Regions from separate parts of the Lysinibacillus sp. FSL P4-0201 genome, predicted to be linked through region 1. Evidence: a T-box and tRNA genes for the amino acid it is inferred to sense, from the RefSeq annotation. Region 1 holds a T-box; the other regions hold tRNA genes.

Region 1 (9,920 bases):
CAGGCTGCTGTAAATCCAGAGATGTTTGGGAAATATAAAGGTCGTAACCTGATTGTGGTATCGATGGAGTCATTACAAAACTTTGTCATTAATAATGACATGAATGGTCATGAAATTACGCCATTCTTAAACTCTTTAACAAAAGATAAAGATACGTATTATTTCAGTAACTTCTATCACCAAACAGGGTTAGGAAAAACATCTGACTCGGAGTTTATTGTTGAAAACTCACTGTTTGGTTTAGGTCGAGGTGCTGTATTCTTCACGCATGGTGGAAATACGTATAATTCAATGGCTGAACGCCTTGGAGAAAATGGATACTTTACAAATGTCATGCACCCTAATAATAAATCATTCTGGAATCGTGACATGATGTATCAATCGTTAAAAATTAATAAATTCTACGATATAGATTCATATACTGTGGAAGAGGGGCAAGCTGTAAACTGGGGAATGAAAGATGTTCCATTCTTAGAGCAATCAGCTGCTTTAATGAAAGATATGCCTCAGCCATTCTACTCTAGACTTATTACTTTAACGAACCATTATCCATTTACATTGGATCCAGAAGATATTATGATTCCTGAATATGATTCAAATTCAGGTACATTAAATCGTTACTTCCAAACAGTACGTTATATGGATGAGGCTTTAAAAGACTTCTTCCAACAGTTAAAAGATCAAGGTGTCTATGATAATTCTATTATTGTGATGTATGGGGATCACTATGGTATTTCTGAGAACCATAATAAAGCAATGGCACAATATTTAGGAAAAGATCAAATTACACCAATGGATAATGCAATGCTTCAAGAAGTACCTTTATTCATCCACATCCCAGGAGCTGGCGATGGAAAAGAAATGACTGAGATTTCAGGACAAATGGATTTACGTCCAACGATCTTACACCTTCTTGGCGTTGAAACGTCAAAAGATATGCAAATGGGGGCAGATTTATTTTCTCCAGAGCATGAGGACTTTGTAGTCTTCCGTGATGGACGTTTTATTACAGATAAATACGTCTATGCTGGTGAAGCTTGCTATGACAAAGCAACTGGCGAAGAAATAGATGGTGAGCCATGTCAGTCTTATGCTGATCGTGCTACAATGGAGCTAGAAAATTCTGATGCCATCATTAATGGAGACTTACTTCGCTTCTATGACGAAAAAACAGGTAATTTAAAGCAGGATTCAGTTAAATAATCAAAGAGAGATCTCGTATAGGGATCTCTCTTTTTATTGCTGATAAAAAAGAATTAGTCTCAAGCACTATTCATAAAATTTTTTTGTGAATCCTATGCTAAAGAAAACACTTTTCGCAATGTTTTACAACACTATGCAACGTCAATACACTTTATTGAACATTTCTTTTTATTGACAAATAGCAAGATATGATTATAATAAGTGTAAATATCTGCATAACGAAGATTTGTTTTTCGCATTTCGGAGTATAAGAGTGAAAGGCATCGAAAAGAACGAGTAACTTTAATGGAACTGACAGAGAGTAGCCGGTTGTTGAGAGGCGCAAGGGGATATTAAAGTGAATACATCTTGGAGCTGCGTACCGAAACTATAGTAGGCTACGACGGGGTTGCATCCGTAATCATTGCAAAAGTATCGCTATGGCTGTACTTGTTGAGGAGAGCTATGTGAATAGCTCTCGAAAAAAGGTGGTAACACGTTTATCTACGTCCTTTAGGAATTTCCTAAAGGCGTTTTTTTTATGCCTTCTAAGCCAAAACGTGTAAAGCTATTAAAGCCTTGTAAACAAAATCGGTACCCCATTTACTCTTATAGAACTTGCAATATTAATATTTAATATTACAAGGAGATGTTTCGTATGTTTTTAACACCAAAGGAGCAAATAGCGATTATCAAGAAGGGTGCTAACAAGATCGTTGATGAACAGGATTTATTTGAAAAATTAGAGCGATCGTATAAAGAACAGCGACCTTTAACGATTAAGCTAGGGCTCGATCCGTCCGCACCAGATATTCATTTAGGTCATGCGGTTGTTCTACGGAAAATCAAGCAAATGCAAGATTTAGGCCATCATGCAGTTATTGTTATCGGTGATTTTACAGGACGAATTGGCGATCCTACAGGTAAAGCTAAGGGGCGAATAGCCTTAAATGACGATATAGTGAAGAAAAACGCCCAAACTTATTGTGAGCAAATTTTTAAAGTACTAGATCCGAACAAGACAACGGTTCGTTTTAATAGTGAATGGTTAGCGAAGCTGTCCTTTGAAGAAGTCATCAAGCTAGCAGCCACAACATCTGTTGCTCGACTTCTAGAGCGCGAAGATTTTCAGAAACGTTACCAACAGCACATCCCAATTGGTATACATGAGTTTTTCTACCCACTTATGCAAGCATATGATTCAGTAGAACTTGAGGCAGATATAGAGTTAGGTGGAACGGATCAGACGTTCAATATTTTAATGGGACGCACCTTACAAAAGCATGGAGGATTAGAAAAACAAATTGCTATTTTTATGCCCTTACTAGAGGGGTTAGATGGTATTGAAAAAATGAGTAAGAGTTTAGGTAATTATATTGGCATCAATGAAGCACCTGAGATTATGTTTAAAAAGGTGATGGAAGTACCAGATACTTTAATTATCAAATATTTCGAATTAGCAACAGATGAGCATCCACTACAAGTGCAGGCTATTCAAGATAGACTACAAAAGGGAGAGAATCCCCGCGATTTGAAATTCCTATTAGCAGAAATTATAACGGCTTTATACCATGGATCTACAGCAGTGGAGGAAGCAAGAGCTTATTTTGAAGCAGCATTTCAAAAAAAGGAAATACCAAAAAACATTCCTATACTGCTCTTAGAAATTGATAAGGAAAGAATCGTGGATATCATTCCACAACTAGTGACAATGGGTTTTATTCAAAGTAAGAGTGAGTTTTTGAGGTTAATCAAGCAAAAAGGAGTATCCTTGAATGGAGAAAAAATGGCGATGGATGACATATCACAAGTATTAATGAATAATGATGTACTACAAATCGGCAAGAAGCGGTTTCTTCAATTCAATAAGTAATAATAGACAAAAAAAGAGCAATCTCCGAAGAGACTGCTCTTTTTCTGTCTGAATTTTAGTGTAATTTTGGTGGGTAACCGCTGTGAACAATCGTCATGATGACGAACCATCCGAATACAGCAGCACTTAATAAGTTGAAAACAACGCTTAATAGGTTCTTTTCTTTAATTGCTTGGAATGTACCAAATACAGCTAAAATCGCTACTAGACCAAAAATAACCATTAATAAGTTCATTAAAAATAGACACTCCTTTCGACATCAGAAAATGAATGTCGCAAACAATATTCCTCCTTAATTGTAAACGTTCTACTTGTTTTTGTCGAGGACTAAAATACTGTAAACTATGAACATTTATCGTCAAATTGTGGCAAAGCCTGTATAATAGGAAGTTGAGGTGATAACTATGATGAACGTACGAAGTTATTCTCTTGGTCCCGTCCAAACGAATTGCTATATCGTATCGAATAAAGAAAAAGAATGTATCGTATTTGATCCAGGTGAAGAGGCGGAGCGTCTAATTAAAACAATCCGTAGCAACGGCTTAAAACCTCTTGCTATCTTTTTAACACATGCCCATTTTGATCATATAGGGTCAGTAGATGCAGTGCGTGAGGTATTTGACGTTCCTGTATGGATTCATGAAAAGGAAGTTAGTTGGCTAGCAGATCCAACGAAGAATGGCTCTAGTAAATATCCTGCATTACCAGATTATAGGGTAGCTGCACCAGCGCAAGATACAATTATCAAAAAAGAACAGCAAATTGAAATAAGTAATTTTGTGTTTCAAGCTGTTTTTACACCTGGGCATTCACCGGGGAGTATTTCTTATATCTTTGAAAACGACGGTTTTGCCATCGTGGGAGATACGTTATTTGAACAAGGTGTAGGACGTACAGATCTATTAGGGGGATCAACCAAAATTTTATTGGAATCTATCCATAATAAACTGTTGACATTACCTGAGGATACTATTATCTATCCTGGACACGGTAATTATACAACGGTAGGCGCAGAAATGGAGACAAATCCTTTTTTAAATGGATTTTAAAACATGGATAATAAACTGTTTTAGCACATAAAAAAGCGTATCTCACCGAAAGTGAGATACGCGATTTTGTTTGTATTAATGACCGCCACCAGGTACGTGAATGAATGTTGTATAGTACGTGAAGCCAGCGAAGAATACAGTTAAATATGCTCCGAAAATGTACATGTACATACGTTCTGAAAGGTTTAAGAAGCCTAATAATAAGAATAAACCTGTATTACCTAAGAATAATAGCGATACCTCGTTCATACCTCCAAGGTAGAACATAACGGCAAAAATACCTGTCCAGAATGCCATAACTTTATACATATTATCCATGAAATTTCCCCTCCTTTTGCCCACGACACAATAATCTCTTACTCATTATAAATGATATGAAAGGTGTCTGTAAACTGGAACTTCTCCATGTTTGTGACAAACAAATGGATTTTTAATCTAGCTATCGATTTCTGTCACGTTTATTTCATATTTACATAAATCGCAATTATGTATCATACTTTCCATTTGCACAAATTCATTGTTCGTAAACAATGCATCTAATTGCCCTTTTAAATAGGATTCATGTAATGAACAAACAATTTCAGAATAGGCTGTCAGTTGCTCCTGGAATGGACAATTGAAGATGGAGAAGATAACTTTTTTTCCTTGCTCAGTTTGTTGAATCTGTGGAATATAGCCAATTAAAGCGGCATTGTCCGTTAATAGCTGAAGTTTTTCATCGAAGGAAAGAGAATTACTTAATGTCAATTCAGCACTCATATAATTTTTCATTTGCTGGTAGCCGTCTTGGTAGCTAATTTCCTGGCACTTTGTTAATGCAGATGGACCAAAGTCTTCAATTAATTGTATCGTCCATTTTAATAAACGATCTTCATCACGTCTTGGAAAAGTAAGAGATACGCCTTTTTCTGAAGCTTTATAAACACGTCCAGGTCTGCCACCTTTACCTGTTTTTACATAGTCAGCTGTAATAATATTTATTTCTGAAAGCTTCGTTAAATGAAGTCGAGCAACGTTTGGATGGATACCGAATTTATCAGCAATATGTTGTACAGTAACTGTTTTTTTCTCTTGCAATATGTACTCATAAATAGAGTATCTTGTTTCATCCGCTAGTGTACTAGTAATTTTTAATGGATGGATCATGAGCTTCACCTCTTTAATTAATTATAAAAATTATGTTCGTCTACCAAGTGTTAGGAAAATAATCATGTTGATACTATTATATTGTATTATTGAAAAAGATACAGTTCATTTCGGCATAAATATTAATTTTTTCATGTATTTATATTCTTTTTTAGTGGAAAATTGCACTTTATCCACATTTTTATAGCAAAAAACATTATTGGCAGAAAATTAACTTATAAATTTTTATTTTCTGAAAAGGGCTTTTCTCGTGGCGAGTTCCTCCTTATACTAGGAAATAACGAATAGAGCGGTCATATTCGAATGAACTAAAAGAGAGGTGCATATATGCAGAATTTTGAAACAGTTGTTGAACAAAAATGTGAGCAACTTTTACTAAAGGCCTATCATTTTGGAGCATCCGATTTATTGCTAGTTCCAGGAAACATAAAGTATCGGATCTATTTTCGAAAATATGATAAACTTCTCCACGCTGGTGAGCTACCTCATGAACTTGCAGAAAGAATGATCTCTTACTATAAATTTCTTGCAGAATTAGATATTAGTGAGCGTCGTAAACCTCAAAGCGGTGCCTTTCAAAAGGCAATGGAGCAAAATTCTTATTCGTTTCGTGTATCCACACTGCCTTCTGTATTTTTAAAAGAAAGCTTAATTATTCGTTTACTTCTCCAAAATCATGCATTTCCACTAACTTCCCTAAGCTTTTCCAAAAGCGCAGCTTACCAACTCATGGAGCTGGTACAAAACCGACAAGGTCTTCTGTTTTTTACGGGAGCAACCGGCTCTGGCAAGTCTACTTCACTTTATTCCCTCATCCACTACTGTTCCACAGAATTGAATCGACATGTGATTTCTTTAGAAGATCCTGTAGAAAACAGCCAAGCCAATTTACTTCAAATTCAAGTCAACGAACGAGCAGGCGTTACATATGCTGCAGGATTAAAAGCCATTTTGCGCCATTCACCTGATGTCATTATGATTGGTGAAATTCGCGATAGAGAAACAGCAAATATTGCCATCCAAGCTTCTCTAACAGGGCATTTAGTTGTCTCCACTATTCATGCAAAAGACTCCATTAATTGTCTCTACCGTTTAATGGATTTAGGTGTGTCGATAGAGGAGCTTCGTCAAACGGTTATCGGTATAGTTGCCCAAATGCTTGTTCAAACCTCAGCTATACATGAAGAACGTCGAGCTGTCTATGAGATATTACATGATGACCATCTATCAAGAGCCATCACCGCCATCAAAAATAAGGGCAATTACAAACTTCCTTATGATGTAACATTAATGGGACAAAAAGAATTAGTGGAGAGCCTATATGCAGTTACAAACATACATCGATAAAATTGTTCTTTTTTATAATCGGGCTACGAAATGGCGGGTAAAGGAGCAAGCTCAGCTTTTCAATCGTTTATGTGTATTAATGCAGGAAGGATATTTATTTCCCCAAGCTATTTCCATGCTACTACCTCATCATATTGAAGCACATGAGGACATACAGCAGCAAATTGATGAAAAGCTCAGACAAGGAGTAGGCGTTGCAGGGATATTTGAAACATTACAGCTAGGGAATCATTATTTAATGGCAATTAAGGTGGCGGAAAACAATGGCCACATGATAGAAGCATTTAAAGGTGTAGCTAAACAGATAACAGTAAGTGAAAAGACTAAAAAAAAGTTAATCAAGCTGCTGATCTATCCTGTCACACTGATTATCTTTTTATTGTTATTATTTTTTGTGTTTCGTACATTTTTTTTGCCGAACATTGAAAGAATGGTCGGCAGTCGTACCTCTGAAACAGAAGAGACAAGCATTGCATTGTCCAATCTGTTATTGCATGTTCCAGATGTAGTTATCTCGACCATGTTCATAGTAATAGGTAGCGTATTCCTTTTTCGATTCTATCTTAAACGACAAGCTGTTGCTCATCAACTTACAGTCTTATTAAAAATCCCCTTTATACAACGCTATTTTAGGTTGACTTTGACAAGGCAATTTGCTGCTTATTTAGGAAGCTTACTACAAAGTGGATTTTCATTACAAGCAAGCCTACAGCTATTAGAGGAACAGCAACTACAACCATTTCTTCAAGTTCTTTCACAGCGTATAAAAGATAGAGTCATCTTTGGAGAATCACTCACACAGGCGGTAACGATCATGGCCGTTTTTCAAAAGGATTTTCCGATGTTCGTTGAGCATGGCGAGCACAGCGGATATTTAGGAAAAGAGTTAGTATTGTATAGCGATTTATTAATGGAAAAGCAGGAACAGCTTTTGCAAAAAATATTAGCTTTTGTGCAGCCAAGTTTCTTTATCCTTATAGCTGCTTGTATAATAGCGGCTTATATCAGTTTATTATTACCCATCTATCACATGATTGAATTAGTTTAGGAGGAAGATGATGAAACGTCTTAACCAACAAGCTGGTTTTACTTTAATTGAGATGCTTATAGTTTTGTTAATTATATCCATTCTTATTTTAATTACAATCCCAAATGTTACAAAGCATTTCGCCACAATAGATAAGAAAGGCTGTACGGCTTATATAACCATGGTACAAGGTCAAGTAGAGGCGTATCGTGTAGATTATATGGCTTATCCTACCTTAGAGGATTTAGTGGCAAAGGGCTATTTAAAGGAAAATGAAACAACCTGCCCAAATAAAGAAGAAATAGTGATTACTAATGAGGGAGAGGTACGTCCAGCCAATGTCAACTTGGAAACAGGTACGGATAGCTAATGAATGTTCATAAAAACGGTGGTTTTACAATTCTTGAAATGCTGGTTGTCTTATTTCTTGTTATGAGTTTAACAGCGATTGTTAGTAAATTCTCATTGAAAATAGCAGAAACCAAGGAATTAGAACGATTTTTTACGCAATTACAACTGGATATTCAATATATTCAAACCTATAGTATGAGCCAACGACAATATATAGCCCTGAAAATGGAAGGTTCAACAAATCGTTATACTATTCAAAAAGATATTTATACTCATTTATATGAACGCTCTTTTCCAAAGGGGGTTGAATTTTTGCCAGCTGAGAGTTCAATTCAAACACTTGTCTATAACTATAGCGGCAATGTGATGACAGCAGGCACCATGGCATTTAAAACACCACAGGGCAAGAAAAAAGTAATCATAACATTAGGGCGAGGGAGAGCTAGGATTGAATGAGTCAGGCTATTCTTTTGTAGAAACTATTTTAGGTGTGGGTATTTTGATGCTGCTTTGTACCTCGTTAATCCCCATTACCTATACGATGAAAACAAATCTTGCTAATAAAAAAATGGAGCTAATTGCAGCTGAAACAGCATACGAAGGTTTAAAACAGTACCATGCTATTCAAGTAACAGAGGGCTCTCGGACCATTGAACAGGTTGCTTATCATTGGATAGTTGACGAACAACAAGTTTGTGTCCAATTTCAAAATTTACAGGAGTCACGCCAAAAATGTATCCAAGTGACAGGTGAAGTGCATGAATGAGAAAGGCTATACATTAATAGAAGCTATGTTTCAATTAGTCGTTTTTGTGCTTATTTCTCATTTTTTTGTCCTTATAATACTTTGGTTTGCTGAAATGAAATCAACTATGCTAATAGATGAACAAACAAAGTGGGAACTATTTGTTTCTGACTTGAACCTCTCTTTAAAAGAACTTTCCACCTTTTCCATTCGTGAAGATCATAAAAGAATAACTTTCCAAACAGCTAATACGCTCCATCATATTGATTGCTACTCGAATATTATTCGTGAGCAGGTAAAGGGTGGACATGTTCCTATGCTAATAGGAATCAATAAATGTCAATTTAGCTATTCCGAAAATAAGCTGACGGTAGCTGTTGAAATGGCTAGTGGTATTCAAAAGGAGCGAACCTTTTATGTGCCAATTATTGAAAAATGACAGAGGGGCTATTTTTTTGATCGCAATTGCATTATTATTTTTTGTAACTACTTTTGTTCTTGCGTATTATATGTCTTATGAAATGCAGTATCGAACATATGATGGGCTAGAAAAATTGAATGTTCGAGCTACGATAAATTTATTGGGACAAATTTTGTCAGACAGTGTAGAATCGTAGTTATAAGAAGGTGAATCGAATTGCGAAAAATATATTTAGTTGGTTTTATGGGTAGTGGAAAAAGTGCATTAGGAAGACGTTTAAGCTATTTATTGAAGATGCCATATTATGATATGGATCATGAGATTGTGCGTCAGCAGGGGATGACAATTCCACAGATTTTTGAAAAATACGGTGAGGCCCACTTTCGAGAAATAGAAACAGAATTTTTGAAAAATTTTAGGGACGAGGCCTGTATTATTTCGACTGGTGGTGGCGTTGCCATCAATGCTGAAAATCGAAAAATTATGAGACGCAGTGGACTGGTGTTTTTTTTAGATGCGTCGTTTGAGGATATTTATAAACGAGTTCAGCATGATCCAAATAGACCCATTGTACAGAGCTCTACAAAAGAGGAGCTAGAAAGTCTGTATCACTACAGAAGGAAGTTTTACCGTGATGCAGGCCATATTCAGGTACTGACAGAAGGTAGGACGATTCGCCAAATTCTAGAGTATTTAGTATTTCAAGTGAAAAGATTGAAAAACGAACGATGAATAGAGTATATTTATTTAATGTTCGTGTTTTATTATCTTTTAAAAAA
Region 2 (9,920 bases), 1.9 Mb from region 1:
AACGTAATCAATAAAGTTTTAAGTAGCTAGTTTTGCTAGTGAACAAAACAAAAATTTTGGACATCAAACATGATGCCAGCAAAATTTGAGCTAATCAAATTTCTTTTATGGAGAGTTTGATCCTGGCTCAGGACGAACGCTGGCGGCGTGCCTAATACATGCAAGTCGAGCGAACAGAAAAGGAGCTTGCTCCTTTGACGTTAGCGGCGGACGGGTGAGTAACACGTGGGCAACCTACCCTATAGTTTGGGATAACTCCGGGAAACCGGGGCTAATACCGAATAATCTCTTTTGCTTCATGGTGAAAGACTGAAAGACGGTTTCGGCTGTCGCTATAGGATGGGCCCGCGGCGCATTAGCTAGTTGGTGAGGTAACGGCTCACCAAGGCGACGATGCGTAGCCGACCTGAGAGGGTGATCGGCCACACTGGGACTGAGACACGGCCCAGACTCCTACGGGAGGCAGCAGTAGGGAATCTTCCACAATGGGCGAAAGCCTGATGGAGCAACGCCGCGTGAGTGAAGAAGGTTTTCGGATCGTAAAACTCTGTTGTAAGGGAAGAACAAGTACAGTAGTAACTGGCTGTACCTTGACGGTACCTTATTAGAAAGCCACGGCTAACTACGTGCCAGCAGCCGCGGTAATACGTAGGTGGCAAGCGTTGTCCGGAATTATTGGGCGTAAAGCGCGCGCAGGCGGTCCTTTAAGTCTGATGTGAAAGCCCACGGCTCAACCGTGGAGGGTCATTGGAAACTGGGGGACTTGAGTGCAGAAGAGGAAAGTGGAATTCCAAGTGTAGCGGTGAAATGCGTAGAGATTTGGAGGAACACCAGTGGCGAAGGCGACTTTCTGGTCTGTAACTGACGCTGAGGCGCGAAAGCGTGGGGAGCAAACAGGATTAGATACCCTGGTAGTCCACGCCGTAAACGATGAGTGCTAAGTGTTAGGGGGTTTCCGCCCCTTAGTGCTGCAGCTAACGCATTAAGCACTCCGCCTGGGGAGTACGGTCGCAAGACTGAAACTCAAAGGAATTGACGGGGGCCCGCACAAGCGGTGGAGCATGTGGTTTAATTCGAAGCAACGCGAAGAACCTTACCAGGTCTTGACATCCCGTTGACCACTGTAGAGATATAGTTTCCCCTTCGGGGGCAACGGTGACAGGTGGTGCATGGTTGTCGTCAGCTCGTGTCGTGAGATGTTGGGTTAAGTCCCGCAACGAGCGCAACCCTTGATCTTAGTTGCCATCATTTAGTTGGGCACTCTAAGGTGACTGCCGGTGACAAACCGGAGGAAGGTGGGGATGACGTCAAATCATCATGCCCCTTATGACCTGGGCTACACACGTGCTACAATGGACGATACAAACGGTTGCCAACTCGCGAGAGGGAGCTAATCCGATAAAGTCGTTCTCAGTTCGGATTGTAGGCTGCAACTCGCCTACATGAAGCCGGAATCGCTAGTAATCGCGGATCAGCATGCCGCGGTGAATACGTTCCCGGGCCTTGTACACACCGCCCGTCACACCACGAGAGTTTGTAACACCCGAAGTCGGTGAGGTAACCTTTTGGAGCCAGCCGCCGAAGGTGGGATAGATGATTGGGGTGAAGTCGTAACAAGGTAGCCGTATCGGAAGGTGCGGCTGGATCACCTCCTTTCTAAGGATTATTTCGGAATACAAACCTTGGGTTTGTAAGATTACGTTTTGCGTTCAGTTTTGAAGGTTCATTCTATCTGAATGAAACACTTCAAAACTTGTTCTTTGAAAACTGGATAAAACGACATTGAAATTGTAACAAACACATTTATTTTTTAAGTTTTTTTATAGGCTTAATAACTTGGTTAAGTTATTAAGGGCGCACGGCGAATGCCTTGGCACTAGGAGCCGAAGAAGGACGGCACTAACACCGATATGCTTCGGGGAGCTGTAAGTGAGCTTTGATCCGGAGATTTCCGAATGGGGGAACCCACTACGTTTAATCGCGTAGTATCTTGACGTGAATACATAGCGTCTTGAAGGCAGACCCAGGGAACTGAAACATCTAAGTACCTGGAGGAAGAGAAAGAAAAATCGATTCCCTGAGTAGCGGCGAGCGAAACGGGAAGAGCCCAAACCAAGAGGCTTGCCTCTTGGGGTTGTAGGACACTCTATACGGAGTTACAAAAGAGCGAGTTAGATGAAGCGACTTGGAAAGGTCCGCCAGAGCAGGTAAAAGCCCTGTAGTCGAAAGTTCGTTCTCTCCTGAGTGGATCCTGAGTACGGCGGAACACGTGAAATTCCGTCGGAATCCGGGAGGACCATCTCCCAAGGCTAAATACTACCTAGTGACCGATAGTGAACCAGTACCGTGAGGGAAAGGTGAAAAGCACCCCGGAAGGGGAGTGAAAGAGATCCTGAAACCGTGTGCCTACAAGTAGTTAGAGCCCGTTAATGGGTGATAGCGTGCCTTTTGTAGAATGAACCGGCGAGTTACGATTACGTGCAAGGTTAAGCTTTAGAAGGCGGAGCCGCAGCGAAAGCGAGTCTGAATAGGGCGAAATAGTACGTGGTCGTAGACCCGAAACCAGGTGATCTACCCATGTCCAGGGTGAAGGTGAGGTAACACTTACTGGAGGCCCGAACCCACGCACGTTGAAAAGTGCGGGGATGAGGTGTGGGTAGCGGAGAAATTCCAATCGAACTTGGAGATAGCTGGTTCTCTCCGAAATAGCTTTAGGGCTAGCCTCGTGATGAGAATACTGGAGGTAGAGCACTGTTTGGACTAGGGGGCCATCCCGGTTTACCGAATTCAGACAAACTCCGAATGCCAGATATTTATACACGGGAGTCAGACTGCGAGTGATAAGATCCGTAGTCAAAAGGGAAACAGCCCAGACCACCAGCTAAGGTCCCAAAGTAATCGTTAAGTGGAAAAGGATGTGGCGTTGCACAGACAACCAGGATGTTGGCTTAGAAGCAGCCATCATTTAAAGAGTGCGTAATAGCTCACTGGTCGAGTGACGCTGCGCCGAAAATGTATCGGGGCTAAACGATTCACCGAAGCTGTGGATTGACATCTACGATGTCAGTGGTAGGAGAGCGTTCTAAGTGCGTTGAAGTCAGATCGGAAGGACTGGTGGAGCGCTTAGAAGTGAGAATGCCGGTATGAGTAGCGAAAGACGGGTGAGAATCCCGTCCACCGTATGACTAAGGTTTCCTGAGGAAGGCTCGTCCGCTCAGGGTTAGTCGGGACCTAAGCCGAGGCCGATAGGCGTAGGCGATGGACAACAGGTTGATATTCCTGTACCACCTCCTCACCGTTTGAGAAATGGGGGGACGCAGTAGGATAGGGTAAGCGCGCCGTTGGTTGTGCGCGTCCAAGCAGTAAGGCGTGTGTGTAGGCAAATCCGCACACTGTAACGTTGAGCTGTGATGGCGAGTCCGTATGGACGAAGTTCCTGATTTCACACTGCCAAGAAAAGCCTCTATCGAGGTGAGAGGTGCCCGTACCGCAAACCGACACAGGTAGTCGAGGAGAGAATCCTAAGGTGTGCGAGAGAACTCTCGTTAAGGAACTCGGCAAAATGACCCCGTAACTTCGGGAGAAGGGGTGCTCTTGAGCGTGCAAGCGCATGAGAGCCGCAGTGAATAGGCCCAGGCGACTGTTTAGCAAAAACACAGGTCTCTGCAAAACCGTAAGGTGACGTATAGGGGCTGACGCCTGCCCGGTGCTGGAAGGTTAAGAGGAGTGGTTAGCGCAAGCGAAGCTGCGAATTGAAGCCCCAGTAAACGGCGGCCGTAACTATAACGGTCCTAAGGTAGCGAAATTCCTTGTCGGGTAAGTTCCGACCCGCACGAAAGGCGTAACGATCTGGGCACTGTCTCAACGAGAGACTCGGTGAAATTATAGTACCTGTGAAGATGCAGGTTACCCGCGACAGGACGGAAAGACCCCGTGGAGCTTTACTGTAGCCTGATATTGAATTTTGGTACAACTTGTACAGGATAGGTAGGAGCCAGAGATCTCGGAGCGCCAGCTTCGAAGGAGGCGTCGGTGGGATACTACCCTGGTTGTATTGAAATTCTAACCCATGCCCCTTAGCGGGGCAGGAGACAGTGTCAGGCGGACAGTTTGACTGGGGCGGTCGCCTCCTAAAAGGTAACGGAGGCGCCCAAAGGTTCCCTCAGAATGGTTGGAAATCATTCGTAGAGTGTAAAGGCACAAGGGAGCTTGACTGCGAGACCTACAAGTCGAGCAGGGTCGAAAGACGGGCTTAGTGATCCGGTGGTTCCGCATGGAAGGGCCATCGCTCAACGGATAAAAGCTACCCCGGGGATAACAGGCTTATCTCCCCCAAGAGTCCACATCGACGGGGAGGTTTGGCACCTCGATGTCGGCTCATCGCATCCTGGGGCTGTAGTCGGTCCCAAGGGTTGGGCTGTTCGCCCATTAAAGCGGTACGCGAGCTGGGTTCAGAACGTCGTGAGACAGTTCGGTCCCTATCCGTCGTGGGCGTAGGAAATTTGAGAGGAGCTGTCCTTAGTACGAGAGGACCGGGATGGACACACCGCTGGTGTACCAGTTGTCTTGCCAAAGGCATCGCTGGGTAGCTATGTGTGGACGGGATAAGTGCTGAAAGCATCTAAGCATGAAGCCCCCCTCAAGATGAGATTTCCCATTACGCAAGTAAGTAAGATCCCTCAAAGACGATGAGGTAGATAGGTTCGAGGTGGAAGTGTGGTGACACATGGAGCTGACGAATACTAATCGATCGAGGACTTAACCAAAAAAGTTTGAAACATTCAATGTATCGTTTATCCAGTTTTGAAAGAGCAAATCTTTCAATTAAATACAAAGTCTAGTGATGATGGCAAAGAGGTCACACCCGTTCCCATACCGAACACGGAAGTTAAGCTCTTTAGCGCCGATGGTAGTTGGGGGCTTCCCCCTGTGAGAGTAGGACGTCGCTTCGCTTATTTTTTGTGGAGGATTAGCTCAGCTGGGAGAGCACCTGCCTTACAAGCAGGGGGTCGGCGGTTCGAGCCCGTCATCCTCCACCATTTTGGTCCCGTGGTGTAGCGGTTAACATGCCTGCCTGTCACGCAGGAGATCGCCGGTTCGATCCCGGTCGGGACCGCCATTATTATTGCCGGTGTAGCTCAGTTGGTAGAGCAACTGACTTGTAATCAGTAGGTCGTGGGTTCGACTCCTATCGCCGGCACCATTCCCTTGGAGGGGTAGCGAAGTGGCTAAACGCGGCGGACTGTAAATCCGCTCCTTAGGGTTCGGCGGTTCGAATCCGTCCCCCTCCACCATTTTAGGGGCATAGTTCAACGGTAGAATAGAGGTCTCCAAAACCTTTGGTGTGGGTTCGATTCCTACTGCCCCTGCCAGGTATTGAGGTACTCGTTCATAATACAGCTAATATAATCTATATAGTGGCGATTGTGGCGAAGTGGTTAACGCATCGGATTGTGGTTCCGACATTCGTGGGTTCGATTCCCATCAGTCGCCCCATTTTAAAATTGGGGTATAGCCAGGCGGTAAGGCAACGGATTTTGATTCCGTCATGCCTAGGTTCGAATCCTAGTACCCCAGCCATTTTTAATTTCACGAGCCATTAGCTCAGTTGGTAGAGCATCTGACTTTTAATCAGAGGGTCGAAGGTTCGAGTCCTTCATGGCTCATCATTTTTTAATTAACATGCGCCCGTAGCTCAATTGGATAGAGCGTCTGACTACGGATCAGAAGGTTATGGGTTCGACTCCTGTCGGGCGCGCCAATAAAATCATGTTTACGGAATGTAGCTCAGCTTGGTAGAGCACTTGGTTTGGGACCAAGGGGTCGTAGGTTCGAATCCTGTCATTCCGACCATCTTTCATGATAAATGGGGCCTTAGCTCAGCTGGGAGAGCGCCTGCCTTGCACGCAGGAGGTCAGCGGTTCGATCCCGCTAGGCTCCACCATTGTAATATTTTTGGAGGTATACCCAAGTCTGGCTGAAGGGATCGGTCTTGAAAACCGACAGGCGGGTAACACCGCGCGGGGGTTCGAATCCCTCTACCTCCTCCATTTTTCGGGTCAGTAGCTCAGTTGGTAGAGCATTAGATTGAAGCTCTAAGTGTCGGCGGTTCGATTCCGTCCTGACCCACCATTATTGCGGGTGTAGTTTAATGGTAAAACCTCAGCCTTCCAAGCTGATGTCGTGAGTTCGATTCTCATCACCCGCTCCAAAATGGGCCTATAGCTCAGCTGGTTAGAGCGCACGCCTGATAAGCGTGAGGTCGATGGTTCGAGTCCATTTAGGCCCATATTATTCCGAAGTAGCTCAGTTGGTAGTAGCACCTGACTGTTAATCAGGTTGTCGCAGGTTCGAGTCCTGCCTTCGGAGCCACGGCCCGTTGGTCAAGTGGTTAAGACACCGCCCTTTCACGGCGGTAACACGGGTTCGAATCCCGTACGGGTCATCAAGCATGTAGCACAGATGTGTGTTACATGCTTTTTTCTATTCTCCTGTTCGTTAAACGATAAAAGATAATGCAATAGCAGAAAAAGATCTATTTGCAAGGTGAGGGACTGAATTTCATTCCCCTAGCATCTTACTATGGGCTCCTATAAACCGTTTCACTTACCACGTACACTTCCATGGTCAATACTTTTGTGAAGGCTGCTTGACTTCTCTAGTATAGCGATACAGGCGAAATCCTGCCCAGAGAATTTGTGAAACTGGTTCTGCTCTATGCGAAAGCGAAGCACCAGCAGCAAGTAAGTAGCCCAGAACGAATAGCTTTTTCACCATTTACAAAAATTCTATTGATTTCTTTGTTCTACAACCCCCTGAAAAAGGCTACATGACTACTGTAGCCTTTTTATAATAATTAATATCTTTCTCCCTTACATTCTCTTACGAAAGAGAGTCTATAGAGTAAATATGAACAAACTATTTCATATATAAAATATGTATGTTTTTTCAATTACTATTTTCATGGTGCTTGTTGTTTTGTTCCTCTAATATGAGGATAAGTGGAGGAATCGATATGAATATACAGGAGATACAGCAATTTTTAAGTCTATATCAGACAGAACAAAATGAATCAGAACTTTGGTTAAAGAATAGATTACAGGCAGTTAAGGATGCAGGTGAATATCACCCAACAACAGAGGAGCTAGTTTTTGGCGCACGGGTGGCATGGCGAAATAGCAATAAGTGTATTGGACGTCTGTTTTGGCAGTCACTGCATGTGGTAGATGCACGTGATGTTTTAGATGAAAAGGCTATTTTTCAAAAATTACTAGAACATATTGATTATGCGACAAATCATGGGAAAATTCGTCCAACTATAACAGTGTTTGCTTCAGATAGAGTACGGATTTGGAATCATCAACTAATTCGTTATGCAGGCTATGAAACAGATGCAGGCATTATTGGAGATTCACAGTCCATTAAATTTACAAAAGTGTGTGAGTCGTTAGGATGGAGAGGTAAAGGAACTGATTTTGATGTATTACCACTCGTTATACAGGTGGATAATCGTGCTCCTCAAATGTTTGTAATTCCTGAAGAAAATATAGTAGAGGTCTCAATCCGTCATCCAGAGTCAATCGATATGGAGAAATTAGGAATGAAGTGGTATGCCGTACCTATTATTTCGAGTATGCGTTTTCAAATGGCTGGAATTGATTTTCAAGCAGCTCCATTTAACGGCTGGTATATGGGAACAGAGATTGGTGCACGAAATTTAGCAGATCATGATCGTTATAATATGTTACCTGCAATTGCAGAGATTTTTAATCTTGATACAACCAAACAAGCGTCTCTTTGGCGTGATCGTGCTTTAGTAGAACTTAATATTGCTGTTCTTCACTCATTTAAAGAAGATGGTGTGAGCATTGTTGATCATCATACAGCAGCTCAGCAGTTTAAATTGTTTGAGGAGGCAGAAAAATCAACAGGAAGAGAAGTTACAGGCAACTGGACATGGTTAATCCCACCACTTTCCCCTGCCACAACTCATATATTCCATAAACCCTATGTAAATATTTATCATACACCAAATTATTTTTATCAAAAACCATGCTATTAGTGTAAAAGAATTGTTTACTTTCGATACTTTTGATGAGAGAGGGCTTACTATGTTAGATCAGCAAATTCCCAATATCCCATGGAGACAATTGACGACACCTTATGGTAGAGGTACAGCCATTCCTAAGCTGATAGAACAGGAGCAATACACACAGCTAGCTGAATTAATTGAACATCAAGGAACACTGTGGCAGGTGACACCATGGGTTTTGCTTGTCCTGCTAAAAAAGCTTACTCGTAAAAAATTAGAGGCTGTCTCCTTACAAGAGGTACAGTTATATTTAGCTGTGGCACATGCTATTACCAAGGATTATCTCGACCCAGTCAATACTGTTAAAAATATGCAGGAGCTATTAGACGTCAACTATTTGTGGATAGAAAATGAGGATAATGATGAACAGGAGTGGGAGAAAGAAACGCCAAAGGGCTATGAGGAGCAAGCTTTTGTAGGCTATTACTATTATAGTTATATGCTTTTACAAGAGGCTGTTCCTATTTTTTCTACTATAACAGCTCGTCATAATGAAGCATCAGAATGCCTTGCTGAATTGCTAACATTACTCCGCAATCCGACAATTAAGTAATGTTTAAACACTATAGAAATAGAGCAGATGGAGGAATCTAATCCACCTGCTTTATTTAATTTTAATGCACATACTCATCCTTAGAGGCTCTCATTGAGCAAAAGAAGAGTAACATTGCTACAACGACAAAGAGCCATCCCGCAATATTCCAGCCACCAAATAAATCATGCAAGTAGCCAAAAAGAATAGGACCGATTGCGGCAAATAAATAACCCAAAGATTGTGCAAAGCCTGATAAATCTGCTGCTTCAAATGCAGTACGAGTCCGGAGAGTGAAGAACATCATTGCTAGGGCGAATGAAGAACCACCTGCTAACCCTAGAAGAACCATCCACAGTACCCCAAGACTTGTCCATTCCATGACAACCCCAACAAAGCCTACTAAATAGAAGGATGTAAACATCAATACAAGTGGGCGTTGAGAAGTCATTTTACCAGCAATAATAGGCACTGCTAAGGCCATTGGTACTTGTGAGAATTGCATGATTGAAAACATCCAGCCAGCTTTATCAGGTGCTAAACCTTGAGCAATATAGATCTCAGGTATCCAAGCTGCTGTTGTGTAGAATAATAAAGATTGTAAACCCATTGCCCCTGTGACAGCCCAAGTAACAGGTGATTTCCATAAAGGTGTACTGGTCTTCTTAGATGTAGTAACTGGTTCCGGTTTATTTGATTTTAGTTGAGGTATCCAAATTAAGATTGTAATTAGAACGAGTATGAGTGCAATGGAAAGTGCACCTTGCCAGCCTAACGATGAATTAGCTATCGGATAGCTAATACCAGCACCAAGGCCAGCAGTAAAATTCATGGACATGGTGAAAAACGCCATTAATAAACCCACATGATAGGGAAATTTCAACTTCAGTAATCCTGGAATTAGTACATTTCCAAAAGAAATGGCTACGCCAATTAACACAGTACCCAATAGAAGTAATTCTGTAGTACCAAGTGAACGTAGGACAATTCCTAAAGCCAAGAGAAAAGTGGATAAAAATAATGTTAGCTCAAGCCCTAGTTTGCGTGCTACAACTGGTGCAAATGGAGATATAACAGCAAAAGCCAGCAATGGTATCGTTGTTAGAAAGCCTGCCAAAACATTAGATATTCCAAGATCTTCACGGATAAAGGATATAATTGGGCCAACAACAGTTAGTGGCATTCGTAATGTAGAGGCTATAAAGATAACTCCAAAGACTAAAAGTAAGGTTGTTCCTTTCCAGCTAATTTTTTTACTTGGAAAACTAGTGGAATGATCATTTGTAGTCAAAATAA
Region 3 (9,920 bases), 940 kb from region 1:
AATCTTATTTATCTTTACTTACTAAAATCCCTCGCCTTGAATGAATTGATATTTTTGATTTCTAATCAAGGTCTTAATATTTTATACGAACTGTGAATTTCAATTGTAGTATGAATATAGGATCTAAAAAAACTCTTAAAGAATTTCAATACCTTTTCATCTTCATTTCTTACATCAAAACAAGCATACGGTATATTTAGTTGAATTTGATTTTTAATAACCTCGCCCAGTAAAGGTCTTAAAATATAATGATTTCTTCTATCTTCTTTAATAAAGAGGGAAGTAATAAATAAATGTTCATTATTCACATTTGTACTTAATATCCACCCGATGATTTCCTCTTTGTAGTAAACCCAAAAACTCGTTTGTGGACTAGCTTCACCAAATTGAAAATCCTCTAAGGGTGATAAATGCTTAGGATACCAATCAACATTGCGTAACGACTCCAGTTCCGCTTCATGAATTTGATTCAACGCTTTAACAGAGATGTCTTCTGGAAATGTGTTTTTTTCGATCCATTTTTCTTTGCTCATATCTTTCACATTAATCATAAAGTGAGTTTTGTCTAAAATTGGTGGAGTCCACGATTGCTTTCTTAATGTGTATTTTACATTCGGACTAGTTTCAGGAAAAACATTTGTATATAAAACATTTGCACCTTTTGCTTTTAGTTCTTTTTCGGCAAACTTTAGTAGTTTTTCTTCTATGTTTTTATTTTTAAACTTATCTCTAACATTTACTGAGTAGACGACGCCCATTCTATCTAACGCTTTGTATTCCGCCAATATTGCTCCGAGAACTTCACTATTTTTATCAACTGAAACGCCTAGGACAAACGAGTCATTGTTTAGGTCATTAAATAAAAAGTCACCTTTAATATTTTTAAAATGCAGTAATACTTCATTAACTTGGGTTTCATTTATTCTTTGGATTAGCATGATATTTACCTTCTTAATGAAAATAGTCTATTTTATTTGAGGTTTAGTAAAAAAGGGAAATGGATCACCTCGATAAGTGATCCATTCCAACTAAGGATTTACTTAAGGTCCCTCATTTCCAGTACCTTTAACACTTTTTATATAAGACGCTGGCTTTTCTGCGGTTGCTTTTATACGGATATGAATATATTGCGAAGTATTAGCTTGGATCTCAATAGAAGTAACACCAAATATAGTTGGAGCATTTGACCATTCTACTGCATCATCTGCTGCGTTTGGATTACTATCCACAAAATACTCATATGTCTTCTGAGTTTGTAAATTTGATAATTTTGTATACCCAGCAACACCTACCGCTACTGTAGGTTCAGGTGCAGCAGCAGGTTTGATATCGTTTAACTCAATTTGCGTTAAATCTTGTACATCATTTGCTGGTTGCCCTCCTGCTGAAGCTATACGAATATGCACAAATTGACCCGCATTTATCGAAATATTATCAATTTCTGTTGTTCCTGATAGGGGTATTAATGTTGCGCCTGCCCAGTCTGTGCTAATAGATGTCGTAGCATTACTATCTATTATATATTCATACGTCACACCATCTGTTAATCCTGTCAGTTTCATTGTTCCTGCATTCGTTCCTTGTGCTTTCATTGCATTAGGTGCAGTAATTGGATTTACAATTGTTAATGGTATATTCGTTATATTTATTGTTTTTGCATCAGAATAGACTGTTTCATTCACAAATTCTTTTTGAGGCTTCGCTTTATTCAAAGCAGCGTCTTTTAAAGAAATATTGTTACCATTTGCACTCATCGTGATGGTTGTATTTTGTTCAATTTTTGATACGGTTGTTGCACCTAACGTGACAGTTACGGTATTTCCTAAAAGTTCAAAGGAATCATCATTAGCAAAAGCAAACGTAGAATTTGTTTGATTACTTAAAGTAAAATCATTCGCTAAATCAATTAGATTAGCCAAACCAAGATTTACATCCTCTGAGAAGATAATCGTTAACTGATCCCCTACATCTACACCGTTAGAACCCTTATCTATGAAGCCTGAACTAATAATAACTGGTGCAGCCTGATCAACTGCTGTCACATGAATCCCAGCTATATTCACTCCATTGATATCTATGATAGATTCATTTGGATTTTGAATAACCTCTGGTGTGAAGTGAGTACCAACCATTGGTTCCACTCTAATTGTAATATATTTGTTTTCACCTTGTGTATATAATGGATTAGGATTACCATTGCTAAGCAGTGGCGTTCTTCCATTTTTGTCTGTTACTTTTATAGATTCTACAGTAAAGCCAGGGACTGTAAATGAATCCTTAGTTACTGTCGTGGGATCAATATTTGCTGAAAATTTTAGGCGAATGGTTTCCATTTTTCCATCTTGTGAGCTGACCCCATCTTTACCATCTATCGTAACCGTTTCTAGCAATGGGTTATTTACTATTGTATTAGCAACTACTTGTCCAATCTTTTTTGCGATTTTACCTGCTGACGTTCTTTCTACTACAACAACTACCTTACCAGCAGCTGATGAAATTTTACCATCAGGCGGAAGTGTTTCCCAAGAAGATACATCAGCATTTAATGATGGCTTTCCAGCGTCTGCTGCATTCGCATCATCAAAAACTTTAAAAGCAAACTCATTACCTAAATCTACAGGTTCACCAACTGTAATATTTATTTTATCGTTACTGAATGGATCGTCCACTGCCGTAACAGCTAATGGGCTTAAAGATCCGATGCTAACTCGTGTTCTTAAACTCTCTGCATATTGAGTACCATTGTCTGTTACTTTTATAATCGCTACATCAATTTCAGACATCCCATTAGCAAAACCAGAGGAAATCGCAATTGATTTTTCACCATTTCCGTCAGGAAGTATACCCCATTCTAATTGATTGCCTGAAACATCGTATACAGAAATCATATAATCACCTATTGGGGAAGGGAGTTTAACTGTCACTTTGTCTGCCCCAGTAGCATTGTCAGTAACAGTAATATCACTAACTGCTGGCGCATTCGGGAAAGTCGTTGGTACTCCTTTTTCGGCTCTTGTGCTTTCTGTTTTTCCGTTTTCTGTAACTGTTACATAGACTTTATCAAGTCCTAGAGGAAATCCTCCTAGAATCTCTACTATACTAAGTGCAGTTGACGTTGTTACTGAAAAGCTTCCAAGGATATTTCCATTTGTACTTGCATCATACACTTTAATTAATGAACCTACTTGTAATGAAGGTAAAGCAATCATATCCTTGCCTGCTGTCGCGTAATTAACCAATTGTATGTGTGAAGGAGCTTGTGATTGATTTGAACTTTGAACATATACCGTCGTTGATAAACTTGCTGGTATGTTCCCACTTGCTGCATACCGTACTTCATAGTTTCCTGCACCTAAGCCAATAATTTCTGTTGCTAATAAAGGTACATTCGTCCAACTTGTGTCTGTAACTAGTTTATATTGATATTTCTTACTTGCATTTAAACCTGTAATCTTACCATCATTTCCTACTAAAGTTGGAGACACCCCTTGTAAACCCTTTGGTGCTGATGGTGCTACGGGAACTGTTGTATCAATAGACCCGCTACCTGAGTTATCAGATGACGTATCGGATAAATCTGGGTTTTTTGTTCCAGCAACTCGTTCGACATTGCCTTTTACAGAATTATAATTTTGAATTATATCAGCAGGTTTTGAACCTGTTGGAATAACAAGGTTGCCAATTTTGGTTTCTGTTCCTATTGTAACTTTTGTTTCTCTATTAAGTGTTTCAAGATTATTTACTCGACCGATTGTTTGCAGATTTACATTTGCACTTGTCATAAGAGATAGATTAACAATGTCACTTTTACCAGATAATTTAACCTCACCTGTAGTTGTTACTTGTAAAGAAGTTACATTTGAGTTAATGACAACGTCAGTAGCTCCCTGGACAATCAATACTTTAGGAAGCACCACTGAACTTCCAGCAGTTAATATTGCATTGCTATTAACAACAATCTCTCCCACTGTAGATGCTCCAGATGTTTTCGATAGGAAAATAACATCAGCATTTTTATCGACACCCACATCACCCAATTGAAATTCACTGAAAACTACTCTTCCTCTTACTTTAGTTTCATTCGCAGCTATAGGTAAGTTATTCATAGATGCAACCTTTGCTCCAAAAGATTTATATGCATTAGTTTGATTTGCTAGTTGCAAAGTATCATCAATCGTCGTTTTACCTTCCACTTTCAAGAATTCAGAGTAGAAAGAATTCTCAACGCCTTTACCCACATGTAAATCGCCTTTAATGGTGATATTCTTCATTGTGATGTAATCGCTATTTACAATGACAGTAGAATCGATAGTTGCACCTTTTCCATCAAACACAGCATGATTTACATAGGGGTTATTAGTATCAGTACTTGGTGTACCTTTTGCAGTTAATTCAATAGATTGTATTTGTTCAATTTTATTCTCTTTTATAGTTAGTTTTAAGTTGGCACCTTTTAATGTCGCTAGATTACTCGGATTAATCCATTTCTTTTGATCATCTGAAAGTGTATATGTACCTTCAGAAGTCACCAGTGTCTCATCTGTAATATTGGAGATCGTCTCATTCAAATGAACAGGAACAGGTGTTATTTTGTTTTCACTACGGTAAATTAACGCTGCTAGTTGTCCACGAGTCACACTTTTATTAGGCGAAAATGTTGTTGGGGTTGTTCCGGATGTGATTTCATTTTCAATCAATACCCCAACATAATTATTAAACCAATCATCTTGACTCACATCTGTAAAGTTTATTTTTTGTTGAGAATTTTCTGATTTTAAATCATAGGCTAATGAGATAATTTTTGCCATCTGTGCACGAGTCACAGGATCATTCGGTCTGTATTCACCTTCAGATCCCACAATAATTCCTTTATCGGCTAATGCAGCAATATATTTATAGAAACTATGCTTTTCAGAGACATCTTTAAATCCTGGGTTCTTAATATTAGTTGTATCTAAATCTAATGCAAGTGCGATGATTTTTGCAGCATGGGCGCGAGTTAAAGGTTCGTTTGGACGGAAAGTACCATCTTCATAGCCACTTATAATATTACGTGCATGTAAACTATTTACTGCTTCATAAAAGTATGCATTTGACTGTACATCTTTGAATTTAGTTGCAGCTGCGTTAGCATTTGGTATCACTGTCACTAAACTACCTACCACAACAGATGCTGTAACTGTAGATGCTATTATCTTGTTAAAATTTTTATTCTTTTTTTTCATAATCTCACATTCTTTCCCTCATTATTGATGGTGACTTATTTACTAATAAATAGTAATTTACGATATATCTTTTTGCATATTTTTTTAAATTGGAATATCTCCCTTTCTTATTATAATTCCACAATGGTTTTTGGGTAGTTATTACCAAATATTTTAGATATATCCTTTTTTACTTTCCATTTTAGAGAAATTAGTCTACCTATCATACAAATGTGGTAAAAATATTTTATAATAAATAGTAAAATTAATATATATAAATTTTGAATTAATAGAACAAAAATTTTAGTTCAACTTCATGCATGACCCATACGTTGTGATTGATGTTTTCATGTTTCATCGATACAAAACATATCTTAATGCCACTTGTTTCTAAGTGAAGGAAGAAACTAAACTCTGTCTTGTCATTTTCTGCTTTTAAGAGGCAAGTACACATTAATTTATCAGTTAACGTTACCATAATGAAGGTAGATTATATTAAATAACTTTAGTTTGCTAATACAGCGCAAAATATAGCTGCTGTAAAGGCAAAAATATGACCCATTCAGTCCCCCGCTCCTTTATCTATGTTTATATACTTTCTATAATTTTTTACAACAAAAAAAGAACCCCTGATATATCAAGGATTCTTCGTTGTAATTGATACCGGTGGTCGGGGTCGAACCGACACTCCAAAGGAACACGATTTTGAGTCGTGCGCGTCTGCCAATTCCGCCACACCGGCATAATGGAGATAAAAAAAATCGGATAAACCGATTAACAGTTAAAATATGGAGGCGGCAACCGGATTTGAACCGGTGATAAGGGTGTTGCAGACCCGTGCCTTACCACTTGGCTATGCCGCCGTCATACATGGAGCGGAAGACGAGGTTCGAACTCGCGACCCCCACCTTGGCAAGGTGGTGTTCTACCACTGAACTACTTCCGCAAAAATGGCTGGGGTACTAGGATTCGAACCTAGGCATGACGGAATCAAAATCCGTTGCCTTACCGCTTGGCTATACCCCAACAATGGGGCGACTGATGGGAATCGAACCCACGAATGCCGGAACCACAATCCGGTGCGTTAACCACTTCGCCACAATCGCCATTGTATTATGATGTTTATTAATTTTATATGAGATGGGGCGACTGATGGGAATCGAACCCACGAATGCCGGAACCACAATCCGGTGCGTTAACCACTTCGCCACAATCGCCATAAAATTAATTGGCAGGGGCAGTAGGAATCGAACCCACACCAAAGGTTTTGGAGACCTCTATTCTACCGTTGAACTATGCCCCTAAAATAATAAAACTGGTGGAGGGGGACGGATTCGAACCGCCGAACCCTAAGGAGCGGATTTACAGTCCGCCGCGTTTAGCCACTTCGCTACCCCTCCGGGAATATCTGGTGCCGGCTATAGGAATCGAACCCACGACCTACTGATTACAAGTCAGTTGCTCTACCTGCTGAGCTAAACCGGCAAAAAAATAAGATGGGTCAGGACGGAATCGAACCGCCGACACTTAGAGCTTCAATCTAATGCTCTACCAACTGAGCTACTGACCCATATTTTAAAATAAATGGCGGTCCCGACCGGGATCGAACCGGCGATCTCCTGCGTGACAGGCAGGCATGTTAACCGCTACACCACGGGACCATTTGGTTGCGGGGGCTGGATTTGAACCAACGACCTTCGGGTTATGAGCCCGACGAGCTACCACTGCTCCACCCCGCGATAATACTATAATATTGTTAAAATAATGGTGGAGGATGACGGGCTCGAACCGCCGACCCTCTGCTTGTAAGGCAGATGCTCTCCCAGCTGAGCTAATCCTCCATCTGGGTATTGAATTGGTGACCCCTACGGGATTCGAACCCGTGTTACCGCCGTGAAAGGGCGGTGTCTTAACCACTTGACCAAGGGGCCATCGTTTGGAACACATCAAAGTGCTGGCGGAGAGTAAGGGATTTGAACCCTTGAGACAGTGTTAACCGCCTACACGATTTCCAATCGTGCTCCTTCGGCCACTCGGACAACTCTCCAAGAATGGCTCCGAAGGCAGGACTCGAACCTGCGACAACCTGATTAACAGTCAGGTGCTACTACCAACTGAGCTACTTCGGAATAATTTTAGTATATAGCCTAGCGACGTCCTACTCTCACAGGGGGAAGCCCCCAACTACCATCGGCGCTAAAGAGCTTAACTTCCGTGTTCGGTATGGGAACGGGTGTGACCTCTTTGCCATCATCACTAGACTATTTGAAAGACAATACTTATTATAACATATCTTATAAAAATTACAAGTATATTCTAATATTTTATTCTTTCAAAACTGGATAAACGGTGCATTGAATGTTTCAAACTTTTTTGGTTAAGTCCTCGATCGATTAGTATTCGTCAGCTCCATGTGTCACCACACTTCCACCTCGAACCTATCTACCTCATCGTCTTTGAGGGATCTTACTTACTTGCGTAATGGGAAATCTCATCTTGAGGGGGGCTTCATGCTTAGATGCTTTCAGCACTTATCCCGTCCACACATAGCTACCCAGCGATGCCTTTGGCAAGACAACTGGTACACCAGCGGTGTGTCCATCCCGGTCCTCTCGTACTAAGGACAGCTCCTCTCAAATTTCCTACGCCCACGACGGATAGGGACCGAACTGTCTCACGACGTTCTGAACCCAGCTCGCGTACCGCTTTAATGGGCGAACAGCCCAACCCTTGGGACCGACTACAGCCCCAGGATGCGATGAGCCGACATCGAGGTGCCAAACCTCCCCGTCGATGTGGACTCTTGGGGGAGATAAGCCTGTTATCCCCGGGGTAGCTTTTATCCGTTGAGCGATGGCCCTTCCATGCGGAACCACCGGATCACTAAGCCCGTCTTTCGACCCTGCTCGACTTGTAGGTCTCGCAGTCAAGCTCCCTTGTGCCTTTACACTCTACGAATGATTTCCAACCATTCTGAGGGAACCTTTGGGCGCCTCCGTTACCTTTTAGGAGGCGACCGCCCCAGTCAAACTGTCCGCCTGACACTGTCTCCTGCCCCGCTAAGGGGCATGGGTTAGAATTTCAATACAACCAGGGTAGTATCCCACCGACGCCTCCTTCGAAGCTGGCGCTCCGAGATCTCTGGCTCCTACCTATCCTGTACAAGTTGTACCAAAATTCAATATCAGGCTACAGTAAAGCTCCACGGGGTCTTTCCGTCCTGTCGCGGGTAACCTGCATCTTCACAGGTACTATAATTTCACCGAGTCTCTCGTTGAGACAGTGCCCAGATCGTTACGCCTTTCGTGCGGGTCGGAACTTACCCGACAAGGAATTTCGCTACCTTAGGACCGTTATAGTTACGGCCGCCGTTTACTGGGGCTTCAATTCGCAGCTTCGCTTGCGCTAACCACTCCTCTTAACCTTCCAGCACCGGGCAGGCGTCAGCCCCTATACGTCACCTTACGGTTTTGCAGAGACCTGTGTTTTTGCTAAACAGTCGCCTGGGCCTATTCACTGCGGCTCTCATGCGCTTGCACGCTCAAGAGCACCCCTTCTCCCGAAGTTACGGGGTCATTTTGCCGAGTTCCTTAACGAGAGTTCTCTCGCACACCTTAGGATTCTCTCCTCGACTACCTGTGTCGGTTTGCGGTACGGGCACCTCTCACCTCGATAGAGGCTTTTCTTGGCAGTGTGAAATCAGGAACTTCGTCCATACGGACTCGCCATCACAGCTCAACGTTACAGTGTGCGGATTTGCCTACACACACGCCTTACTGCTTGGACGCGCACAACCAACGGCGCGCTTACCCTATCCTACTGCGTCCCCCCATTTCTCAAACGGTGAGGAGGTGGTACAGGAATATCAACCTGTTGTCCATCGCCTACGCCTATCGGCCTCGGCTTAGGTCCCGACTAACCCTGAGCGGACGAGCCTTCCTCAGGAAACCTTAGTCATACGGTGGACGGGATTCTCACCCGTCTTTCGCTACTCATACCGGCATTCTCACTTCTAAGCGCTCCACCAGTCCTTCCGATCTGACTTCAACGCACTTAGAACGCTCTCCTACCACTGACATCGTAGATGTCAATCCACAGCTTCGGTGAATCGTTTAGCCCCGATACATTTTCGGCGCAGCGTCACTCGACCAGTGAGCTATTACGCACTCTTTAAATGATGGCTGCTTCTAAGCCAACATCCTGGTTGTCTGTGCAACGCCACATCCTTTTCCACTTAACGATTACTTTGGGACCTTAGCTGGTGGTCTGGGCTGTTTCCCTTTTGACTACGGATCTTATCACTCGCAGTCTGACTCCCGTGTATAAATATCTGGCATTCGGAGTTTGTCTGAATTCGGTAAACCGGGATGGCCCCCTAGTCCAAACAGTGCTCTACCTCCAGTATTCTCATCACGAGGCTAGCCCTAAAGCTATTTCGGAGAGAACCAGCTATCTCCAAGTTCGATTGGAATTTCTCCGCTACCCACACCTCATCCCCGCACTTTTCAACGTGCGTGGGTTCGGGCCTCCAGTAAGTGTTACCTCACCTTCACCCTGGACATGGGTAGATCACCTGGTTTCGGGTCTACGACCACGTACTATTTCGCCCTATTCAGACTCGCTTTCGCTGCGGCTCCGCCTTCTAAAGCTTAACCTCGCACGTAATCGTAACTCGCCGGTTCATTCTACAAAAGGCACGCTATCACCCATTAACGG

The links. A T-box is a leader RNA that pairs with one kind of tRNA and senses whether it is charged. The one in region 1 lies ahead of tyrS (tyrosine--tRNA ligase), so its partner is inferred to be a tRNA-Tyr.
Region 2: it encodes a tRNA-Tyr, which carries the amino acid that the T-box ahead of tyrS (tyrosine--tRNA ligase) is inferred to sense. The anticodon was not compared.
Region 3: it encodes a tRNA-Tyr, which carries the amino acid that the T-box ahead of tyrS (tyrosine--tRNA ligase) is inferred to sense. The anticodon was not compared.

Annotation. Positions count from the first base shown of each region.
Region 1 covers NZ_CP151995.1:2,994,188-3,004,107, reverse strand. The annotation lists gene MKY76_RS15110 (LTA synthase family protein) at 1-1,203, shown strand, start outside; T-box leader at 1,458-1,699, shown strand; gene tyrS (tyrosine--tRNA ligase) at 1,841-3,055, shown strand; gene MKY76_RS15100 (DUF2759 domain-containing protein) at 3,111-3,290, opposite strand; gene MKY76_RS15095 (MBL fold metallo-hydrolase) at 3,460-4,104, shown strand; gene MKY76_RS15090 (DUF2626 family protein) at 4,180-4,422, opposite strand; gene MKY76_RS15085 (helix-turn-helix domain-containing protein) at 4,540-5,250, opposite strand; gene comGA (competence type IV pilus ATPase ComGA) at 5,578-6,597, shown strand; gene comGB (competence type IV pilus assembly protein ComGB) at 6,572-7,645, shown strand; gene comGC (competence type IV pilus major pilin ComGC) at 7,656-7,994, shown strand; gene comGD (competence type IV pilus minor pilin ComGD) at 7,994-8,431, shown strand; gene MKY76_RS15060 (hypothetical protein) at 8,424-8,741, shown strand; gene comGF (competence type IV pilus minor pilin ComGF) at 8,734-9,159, shown strand; gene MKY76_RS15050 (hypothetical protein) at 9,176-9,337, shown strand; gene MKY76_RS15045 (shikimate kinase) at 9,358-9,873, shown strand.
Region 2 covers NZ_CP151995.1:275,711-285,630, forward strand. The annotation lists rRNA gene MKY76_RS01275 (16S ribosomal RNA) at 105-1,656, shown strand; rRNA gene MKY76_RS01280 (23S ribosomal RNA) at 1,839-4,766, shown strand; rRNA gene rrf (5S ribosomal RNA) at 4,837-4,952, shown strand; tRNA gene MKY76_RS01290 (tRNA-Val) at 4,964-5,039, shown strand; tRNA gene MKY76_RS01295 (tRNA-Asp) at 5,044-5,119, shown strand; tRNA gene MKY76_RS01300 (tRNA-Thr) at 5,128-5,203, shown strand; tRNA gene MKY76_RS01305 (tRNA-Tyr) at 5,211-5,294, shown strand; tRNA gene MKY76_RS01310 (tRNA-Trp) at 5,299-5,372, shown strand; tRNA gene MKY76_RS01315 (tRNA-His) at 5,421-5,496, shown strand; tRNA gene MKY76_RS01320 (tRNA-Gln) at 5,506-5,580, shown strand; tRNA gene MKY76_RS01325 (tRNA-Lys) at 5,594-5,666, shown strand; tRNA gene MKY76_RS01330 (tRNA-Arg) at 5,685-5,761, shown strand; tRNA gene MKY76_RS01335 (tRNA-Pro) at 5,777-5,853, shown strand; tRNA gene MKY76_RS01340 (tRNA-Ala) at 5,869-5,944, shown strand; tRNA gene MKY76_RS01345 (tRNA-Ser) at 5,958-6,050, shown strand; tRNA gene MKY76_RS01350 (tRNA-Phe) at 6,057-6,132, shown strand; tRNA gene MKY76_RS01355 (tRNA-Gly) at 6,138-6,211, shown strand; tRNA gene MKY76_RS01360 (tRNA-Ile) at 6,216-6,289, shown strand; tRNA gene MKY76_RS01365 (tRNA-Asn) at 6,296-6,372, shown strand; tRNA gene MKY76_RS01370 (tRNA-Glu) at 6,374-6,445, shown strand; gene MKY76_RS01375 (nitric oxide synthase oxygenase) at 7,016-8,062, shown strand; gene MKY76_RS01380 (hypothetical protein) at 8,112-8,645, shown strand; gene MKY76_RS01385 (MFS transporter) at 8,707-9,915, opposite strand.
Region 3 covers NZ_CP151995.1:3,931,811-3,941,730, forward strand. The annotation lists gene MKY76_RS19840 (GNAT family N-acetyltransferase) at 66-938, opposite strand; gene MKY76_RS19845 (S-layer homology domain-containing protein) at 1,041-5,225, opposite strand; tRNA gene MKY76_RS19850 (tRNA-Leu) at 5,866-5,946, opposite strand; tRNA gene MKY76_RS19855 (tRNA-Cys) at 5,994-6,067, opposite strand; tRNA gene MKY76_RS19860 (tRNA-Gly) at 6,076-6,150, opposite strand; tRNA gene MKY76_RS19865 (tRNA-Gln) at 6,156-6,230, opposite strand; tRNA gene MKY76_RS19870 (tRNA-His) at 6,235-6,310, opposite strand; tRNA gene MKY76_RS19875 (tRNA-His) at 6,346-6,421, opposite strand; tRNA gene MKY76_RS19880 (tRNA-Trp) at 6,434-6,507, opposite strand; tRNA gene MKY76_RS19885 (tRNA-Tyr) at 6,521-6,604, opposite strand; tRNA gene MKY76_RS19890 (tRNA-Thr) at 6,614-6,689, opposite strand; tRNA gene MKY76_RS19895 (tRNA-Phe) at 6,702-6,774, opposite strand; tRNA gene MKY76_RS19900 (tRNA-Asp) at 6,790-6,865, opposite strand; tRNA gene MKY76_RS19905 (tRNA-Met) at 6,869-6,943, opposite strand; tRNA gene MKY76_RS19910 (tRNA-Val) at 6,970-7,045, opposite strand; tRNA gene MKY76_RS19915 (tRNA-Glu) at 7,061-7,135, opposite strand; tRNA gene MKY76_RS19920 (tRNA-Ser) at 7,160-7,251, opposite strand; tRNA gene MKY76_RS19925 (tRNA-Asn) at 7,257-7,333, opposite strand; rRNA gene rrf (5S ribosomal RNA) at 7,350-7,465, opposite strand; rRNA gene MKY76_RS19935 (23S ribosomal RNA) at 7,578-9,920, opposite strand, start outside.